One region of the Paenibacillus enshidis genome, then DNA from elsewhere that is predicted to be linked to it. Evidence: a T-box and tRNA genes for the amino acid it is inferred to sense, from the RefSeq annotation. Region 1 holds a T-box; the other holds one or more tRNA genes.
What was found. A T-box is a leader RNA that pairs with one kind of tRNA and senses whether it is charged. The one in region 1 lies ahead of ACE41H_RS10890 (valine--tRNA ligase), so its partner is inferred to be a tRNA-Val.
Positions count from the first base shown of each region.

Region 1 (4,215 bases):
GATATTTCGATGGAAATAGAAAACTTTGATGTGGATCTGCTGTCCTTGCGGAGCTTGAATATCACGGGCATATTGACGTTGTACGGAGTTGACGGCACACAGACGGAGGAAGCGCCGCCGGGCTGGGAGGATGACGGATACACGACGGCTCATACTCCAGTGCCGGAGCAGCAGGAGCTTGTGGAGCGTTCTGCGGAGGAGTTTGGGCAGGGGCAGCAGTATGAGCAACAACAGCAGTATAAGAAACAACAGCAAAACAAGCAGCAGCAACAGAATAAACAGCAACAACAGTCTGAGCAGCAGCAGTATGAACAGCAGTTTGAGCAGCAGCAAGAGCAGGAGCAGGAGCAGACACTTAATGAAGAGTCGGTACAGACATTCTGGAATTCCCAACCGGAAGCAGCGCAGCCGCAGGAAGCCGAGGATCATACACTCGCAGATGTGATTCGCAATGAGGATCAGGAGATTGCGGATGTTACCAACGGTAAACCCGTAGTCTGGGAGCTGCAGCCCGAGCGGGAAGAGCCGGTGAAGGCAGTGGCCCGTGAGCCGGAGTCTGCCTCTGAGCATGAAGCTATTGAAGTGTTCAAGCAAGATATCCCGATCACGGCTGGACGGCCGGAAGAGCAGATTTCTTTTGCGGAGCCTTCTGTTACGACGTCGTCAGACACACCGGCAGAGGAGAAAAAAGAGCCGAAGGTTGCTTTTGGAAGCAAAAAGGTAACCGGTGTCGTAGCGGCCGAAGCTGCACCTTATTCTTCGCTGATCACTTCACGTCCTGCCAAGGAAGCCGAACTTGTGTATGATGAAAGCGCTGATCTGACTGCCCCTGAAGAAGACGGCGAACCGGGGGTGGATAACGGGAAATGGAAAGCCCTTTTTCAGCATGGATTTCAGGAGGAAACCCGGTTCCGCAAGGTCAGGCTGTGCATTGTTCAGCGTGAGGAGACGCTGGAATCGATTGCGGAACGGTACGAGCTGAGCGCACGGGAGCTGCAGATGCATAACCGGCTAAGCGAACAGAACGTAGAAGAAGGCCAGGTACTGTATATTCCATAATAGCTTGAAGACCCGGACAGCCTGCCGCATGACAGCGGCGGGTTGTTGGTATGCAAAGGGGAAGTCAGGGTTATGCTAAAGAATATATGTCTGAAATTGTGCGCCTCGACGGTTGACTAAGAGGGGCAGGCAAGTTATTATGTGGTATATCAGTTTAGGGAAACAAGAGCTTATATAAAAGACATTGAACGGGAAGAGTAGGCAGTATGACCTTCAGAGAGCGGAATTGCAGCGCTGGGAGATTCCGCAGGAACCAGCTGGCTGAAGTCGCCCGGGAGTCGCCTGTTTGAACATGCCCATTGCGGGGGCCATTAGTAGAACAAGGCCGGTGAGCGGCCGTTATCCGCATGAGTGTCGCAGTCTATGCCGTTTTAGGGCGGGATATGAGTGTGAAACAAAGGTGGTACCGCGAAAGAACAGCCTTTCGTCCTTTGAGGATGACGGGCTTTTTTTATGCCCAAAAAACGACCAATGCCAAAACCAATGATGGAGGTAAGGGAGCATGTCAGAACAAACGAACAAAACAACCTTGGAAATGCCGACGACGTATGATCCGAAGGCGGCGGAACAGAAATGGTATAGAACCTGGATCGAGGAAGGGTATTTCCGCGCAGGCCGTGTTCCCGAAGCGGAGCCTTTTACGATTGTTATTCCTCCTCCGAACGTAACCGGAATGCTGCATATGGGACATGCGCTGGATTTTACGCTGCAGGATATCATTATCCGTGTGAAGCGGATGCAGGGCTATGACGCCTTGTGGCTTCCGGGCGCCGACCACGCCGGGATTGCTACCCAGACCAAGGTGGAGCAAAAGCTGCGTGAAGAAGGGCTCACCCGCTATGATCTCGGCAGGGAGAAATTCCTGAAGAAAGTATGGGAATGGAAGGAGCACTATCTCGACAACATTCACAATCAATGGGAGAAGATGGGTTTTTCACTGGACTACTCCCGTGAGCGGTTCACTCTGGACGAAGGGTTGTCCAAAGCGGTGCGGACTGTTTTTGTTAAACTTTATGAAAAAGGTCTGATTTACCGGGGCAAGCGTATTATCAACTGGGACCCGGTTGCCCGCACCGCTCTTTCCGATATCGAAGTAGAACACAAAGAAGTCAACGGCCATCTGTACCATTTGCAGTACCCACTGAAAGACGGAAGCGGTCATATCACTGTGGCGACAACCCGTCCAGAAACGATGCTTGGGGATACGGCGGTTGCTGTTCATCCTGAAGATGAGCGGTATAAGGACATGATTGGCAAAATGCTCGTTCTGCCACTCACGGGACGGGAGATTCCTGTGATTGCCGACGACTACGTAGATAAAGAATTCGGCAGCGGTGCCGTTAAAATTACTCCTGCGCATGATCCGAACGATTTTGAAATGGGACAACGCCATAATCTGCCGCAGATTATCGTCATGGACGAGGATGGCAAAATGAACGCCGAAGCCGGGAAGTACCAGGGCCTTGACCGCAGCGACTGCCGCAAGCAGATCGTAGCGGATCTGAAGGAGCTGGGCGTGCTGATCCGCATTGAAGACCATGTGCACCAGGTAGGACACAGCGAACGGACCAATGCAGTTGTCGAGCCTTATCTGTCCACACAATGGTTCGTTAAAATGCAGCCGCTGGCTGAAACGGCTATTGAAGCGCAAAAGAGCGGAGAGGGCGTTAATTTCGTTCCGGACCGTTTTGAAAAAATCTACATGCACTGGATTGAAAATGTACGGGACTGGTGTATTTCACGCCAGCTATGGTGGGGACACCGCATTCCGGCATGGTATGATGCGGATACCGGTGAAGTGATTGTATCGGCTGAGGACCCAACGACTCTGCCTGAATATGCAGGCAGAAACCTCAAGCAGGATGAGGATGTGCTCGACACCTGGTTCAGCTCCGCCTTGTGGCCTTTTTCCACGCTGGGCTGGCCTGAGCAGACGGAAGATCTGCAGCGCTACTATCCTACCAATGTGCTGGTAACAGGCTATGATATCATCGGCTTCTGGGTATCCCGTATGATATTCACGGCCCTTGAATTCACAGGCGAGATCCCTTTCAAGGATGTCCTCATTCACGGTCTGATCCGTGCCTCCGATGGACGTAAAATGTCCAAATCGCTTGGCAACGGGGTAGACCCGCTTGAAGTGATCGACAACTACGGCGCCGACGCTATGCGTTACATGGTAGCTACAGGCAGCACACCGGGACAGGATCTTCGTTTCCGCGAGGAACGTGTCGAACAAGCACGGAATTTCGCTAACAAAATTTGGAATGCTTCCCGTTTTGCGCTGATGAATCTGGATGGATTTACCGCTTCCGATATTGATATTACAGGCGAGCTCAGCACGGCGGACCGCTGGATTCTTCATCGTCTGAACGAAACTTCGCGTGATATCACGCGTCTAATAGATGCTTATGAATTTGGCGAAACAGGTCGATTGCTGTATAACTTCATCTGGGACGATCTTTGCGACTGGTACATTGAATTTGCCAAGCTGTCTCTCTATGGTGAAGATGCTGCGGCCAAAAAGAAGACACAGTCTGTGCTTTCCTATGTGCTGGACCGCACGCTGCGCATGATTCATCCGTTCATGCCTTTCATTTCGGAGGAAATCTGGCAGCATCTGCCGCATGAAGGAGAGACGATCACGCTTGCCTCATGGCCGGTCTATGACCCTGCATTTGAAAACAGCGGGGCAGTAGCGGAAATGAACCTGCTGATGGACGTCATCCGGGCCGTACGCAACATCCGTGCGGAAGTGAACGTGCCAATGAGCAAAAAGGTAGAACTGCTGATCAAAGCGGGCGACCAGACGTATCTTGATATCCTGACCCGCAACAGCGATTATGTGCGCCGCTTCTGCAACACTTCCGAGTTTGAAGTCGGGATGGATACCGCAGTGCCGGACAAGGCGATGACGGCTGTTGTTACAGGCGCTGAGCTGTATCTGCCGCTGGCAGGGCTGCTGGATATTGACCAGGAGATCGCCAGACTTGAGAAGGAACTGCAGCATTTGGACAGCGAAGTGCAGCGGGTGGAGAAGAAATTGGCCAACGAAGGATTTGTGGCGAAGGCCCCTGCCAAGGTATTAGAAGAGGAACGCGCGAAGCAGGCCGACTACACGGAAAAACGCGATAAAGTGATTGCCCGCATTCGAGA
Region 1 covers NZ_JBHHMI010000007.1:190,989-195,203, forward strand. The annotation lists gene ACE41H_RS10885 (LysM peptidoglycan-binding domain-containing protein) at 1-1,059, shown strand, start outside; T-box leader at 1,235-1,494, shown strand; gene ACE41H_RS10890 (valine--tRNA ligase) at 1,562-4,215, shown strand, end outside.

Region 2 (4,215 bases), on a different contig from region 1:
CTGCAGGGCGGGATTATGCTGCCTGGCCTGGTGGACTGCCATATGCATCTGGATAAAGCTTTTTCGCTTGAGCAGGTGTCCAACATTTCGGGTACGCTTCAAGAGGCTATTGAGAACTACAGCCAGGCAGTACCGGATTTCAGCAAGGAGCAGTTGGCAGTCCGCATGCTGGCGGCCGCCAGGCTAGCCTTGAGCTACGGAACAACGACGATAAGAAGCCACCTTGACTTCCCGGTCCATTTTGGCAAGGAGGTGGCCTTTCGGACGATTGCGGCGGCTTTGGAGGTACGGGAAAAGCTGAGCGGCCGCATGAAAATCCAATATTCGCTGATGGTTCCGTTCCGGGGTGATCAAAGAGTTGTCGATGAAGCTGTCGCTGAAGCGCTGCGCATGGGCATCGATGTACTTGGCGGCGCTCCCCATCTGGCGGCAGATCCCGAAGGTGAGATCAGCCGCATTTTCCGGCTGGCAGAGCAATACGGCGTACCGGTGGACCTGCATGCCGATGAAAGCGATGATCCGGGAAAAAGGACCGTGCTGAACATCGCAGAGCACACGATTCGCTACGGGTATCAGGGTCGGGTGACGGCAGGTCACCTCTGTTCGTTGTCCGCGATGGACGAGAAGGATGCGCAGGTTGTGATCACGAAGATGAAAGAAGCATGCTTGAATGCGGTAACGCTGCCTGCCGTGAACCTGTATTTGCAGGGAAGGGAGGACCGTGGGCTGGTCCGCAGGGGGACAACACGAATCCGCGAGCTGCTCGCTGCCGACATTCCGCTGGCGGCCGCCTCCGACAACATTCAGGACCCTTTTCACCCGTTCGGCCGTGCAGACTTGACGCAGATCGCGCAGATTACATCGTATGCCGCCCACATGGGGGGCGTGGAGGATTTGCGGCAGCTTCTGCGGATGATCACGGACATACCTGCCGGCATTGTGGGCAGTGAAGGTTACGGGATTCAGGAAGGCAACGCCTGTGACTTTGTGGTCACAGATGCGGCGGATGTAACGCAACTGCTGTCGGGCACAAGCATGAGCCGCTGGGTATACACCTGCGGAGGCTGGCAGTCGGGGCTGTATGCGGCGCACGCATATGCGATGGATAAGCAATAATAGTGAATGGTTGAGTAGCAATGGATGGTATCAAAATCAGGTGAGTCTACCACTTGGATCAGCATCGGAGATTATCACAAGGTATGCGATCCGGCAATTATATTGTTACCTTTCGATCTGCTTGTCTCAAAGAAAATAGTGACAAACTGTAGATTTAGCTAGATAATGATTCTTAGCTATATATTGGATTTCTGAATGAATATTCTCTATGGGGTGTTATAAGTGTTTGTGAACGAAAAGTATAAAGATATCCTTGAAATTATTGAGGGTAAACCATTAAGGAATTTCTTGAAAAGATATAACTTGTCTGGTGGAACAAGTAAAGCAGATAGACGGAGAAAAATTCTTGAATCGTTGGTTATGGATTCGGAATATGATGGTAACGGGATTCCTGTTGGTCCTTTACATTCGATGAATTAAGAAGATTAATGAATGAAAATCTTAACTTGCTCACTGAAATGAGAAAAAAATACGAAGATTTAAAATTTCAAGTTGAGACAGACGACTTGATTATAGATAGCGATGATTGGATTCAAAATAAAGATAAGGTCCATACTATTCTTAAGGTTCTTTCACATAAGGGTATCCTAACACCAGATGAACTAAAATTAAAACTAGAACTGGTCGAAACCTTATTGTAAATAACTCAAATATTAACCAACGATCCATGAGGACATAGACGTGCTTTTTTGATGGTATAACTAAGTAGATATTAGAAATCTCAATTGTTGCGTTCTTATTGATACATTCCATTTTAGGGTTGTCTTTTCGGACAGTCCTATTTTATGTATACATATACGGCCTGCGAGCCCAAGTATTTGCGCATTACCTCCTTGGAATCAGCTGCAGCAAATTCCACGACATCTGAAAATCGTGGTGATATCCCCTACGCAGGTGCTTTCCTGTGATCTTCTCTTTACCGTTCGGGACCATCGGAAGCAGTATATACAGATTGATTAGTTCAGTTCTTCTACTGTTATGGGTTGAACGGGCGTTGGAGTAACTTGCATACGAACGTTTGTTTCTATTATATGTTTGCCAAAACGCAAAATCAATATGTAAAGAAATAAGTCTATTTTAGTCTGTTGATGTGTTCGATTTGAAGTTTTGTCCCAGAGCCAATCTATATAGGTATATTGTATCCAAGATAAAAAGAAAAAACCCCTGCTACACAAGGGTTCCCGGCTATGATCTGTAGTGGGCTCGAACCACTGACCCCCACCCTGTCAAGATGGTGCTCTCCCAGCTGAGCTAACAGATCAAGTTATTTATCACGGTAAGGTTTATATTACTCGAAGGCTTCCCATGTGTCAACAGTCTATCTGAATAATTTTCATTTTTTCAAACAATTTTAATAGATACGAAGCATTTCTGTCACCCTGGCATGCGTTTCTTTAATCTGTTAACCGGTCGGTGTGTCTTCATATCTGAAGACACACCATTACCTTCCCAGCCGATTTTGTATTATAATTCAGCTTACGTGGTTTAATGCCATACATACATAGACAGTAGGAGGACAAATCATGGCGGCTGAGATTGTAACTGTAACGACCGAAGAGCAGCTCCAACTGGCGCTGGCTATTCGTACCAAGGTGTTCGTTGAGGAACAGAACGTGCCTGAGGAAGTGGAGATTGATCTGCACGATCGCCTCGCCGGAACAGCGCACCATTTTTTGATTCAGGACGAGGGTAAGATGGTTGCGACGGGAAGGGTAACCATTTATGACGACGAGACGGCCAAAATGCAGCGCATTGCTGTTCTGAAGAACTATCGCTCGAAAGGATACGGACGGGTGCTGCTGCTTGCCATGGAGGAGAGAGCGCGGGAGCTGGGGCTTCATTATTCGCTGCTGGATGCCCAGTGTCAGGCGGAGGTGTTCTACAAGAAGCTTGGCTATGAAACGATCTCCGACGAGCCTTTCGATGATGCGGGAATCCCGCATGTGCGGATGCGTAAAAAGCTGTAATTGAAAGAAATTTCTCTCTAACCAGATCATACGAAAGCCGCAGAAAATGCCCGTTTCTGCGGCTTTCCCATCACCATCTCCCGACCATCACACTACCAGCAAATTACACTACAATCCCAATTACACAATCACCCTGACTACACTTCCAGCTCTTTCTCCACATCATAAACGCGCTGCTGCTCCAGAATGCCCATCTCGCCCGTACGGCCCTGGAACGTCTCTATTTCATCGCTGTAATGCATAAGATGAATCATCCGCTGCAGCTCTGGCGGCAGGCTGAGCAGCTCGTCGAGGGTGGTATGTACTACTCCTTCGCCGAGCAGCTGCACCTCATGCAGAATCGCCCTGCAGCCACGTTCCTGCACCAGCTTCGTCAGCATCCCCGGATCGAAGGTCATATCCGCGCTGTAGAACAACCGCTCATTGATGTACAGGGAGTAGCTGTCCTTGCCGGGAATATGCTTGGTAGAGATCAGCTCTGCCTGGATTCCGGGCACAAGGTCGATAGCCTGTCCCGGCACGAGCGGTCTGATTTCGAAGATGTCCTCCATCCGTTCAAACATACCTTTTTGCAGCATCCCGCCTTTCAGGGTATTTTCCCAGAGTGGTTCGACGAGTGCCTCCGCCAAATACAGCACCGGCTTGCGTCCGTGGATAAGGTTCATGCGAAAGCCCATTTCTTCAAGCCCGCCTACATGATCGGCATGAATATGAGTGATAAGAATGGCATCCAGCTCTGTAATCGGCAACCCCATCTGATGGAGAGCGAGCGGGGCGGTGATTCCGCAGTCGATCAATAGCTTTGCTTCGCCGCTATCCAGCAGCGCATTGTTGTTGTAATACTTCTTGGCAAAGGCGCTGCCTGTACCAAGCATCTGCAGCTTTAATGTCATTCGGGCGCCTCCTTCTCATTCTGTTAATCGATTTCCCTGGCAATCCGGGTATTCGGGACTACCTGTTATATTAACATGGTTACAGGTACAGGCAAAACCATCCATGACAAAAGTGGCAATTTTGTGAGCGGAGCAGCGCAACTTGTAGAGTTTTGCAAAGTATAAATTTACAACAGAAGATGGATGGAGGGACATGAGGGACATGAAGTGGACAAAAGTTTTGGTTTTGGTTATGGCCT
Region 2 covers NZ_JBHHMI010000003.1:280,020-284,234, forward strand. The annotation lists gene ACE41H_RS05715 (amidohydrolase family protein) at 1-1,116, shown strand, start outside; gene ACE41H_RS05720 (hypothetical protein) at 1,545-1,757, shown strand; tRNA gene ACE41H_RS05725 (tRNA-Val) at 2,305-2,377, opposite strand; gene ACE41H_RS05730 (GNAT family N-acetyltransferase) at 2,640-3,083, shown strand; gene ACE41H_RS05735 (MBL fold metallo-hydrolase) at 3,221-3,976, opposite strand; gene ACE41H_RS05740 (copper amine oxidase) at 4,179-4,215, shown strand, end outside.
Region 2: it has a tRNA-Val gene. The T-box ahead of ACE41H_RS10890 (valine--tRNA ligase) is inferred to sense a tRNA for this amino acid. The anticodon was not compared.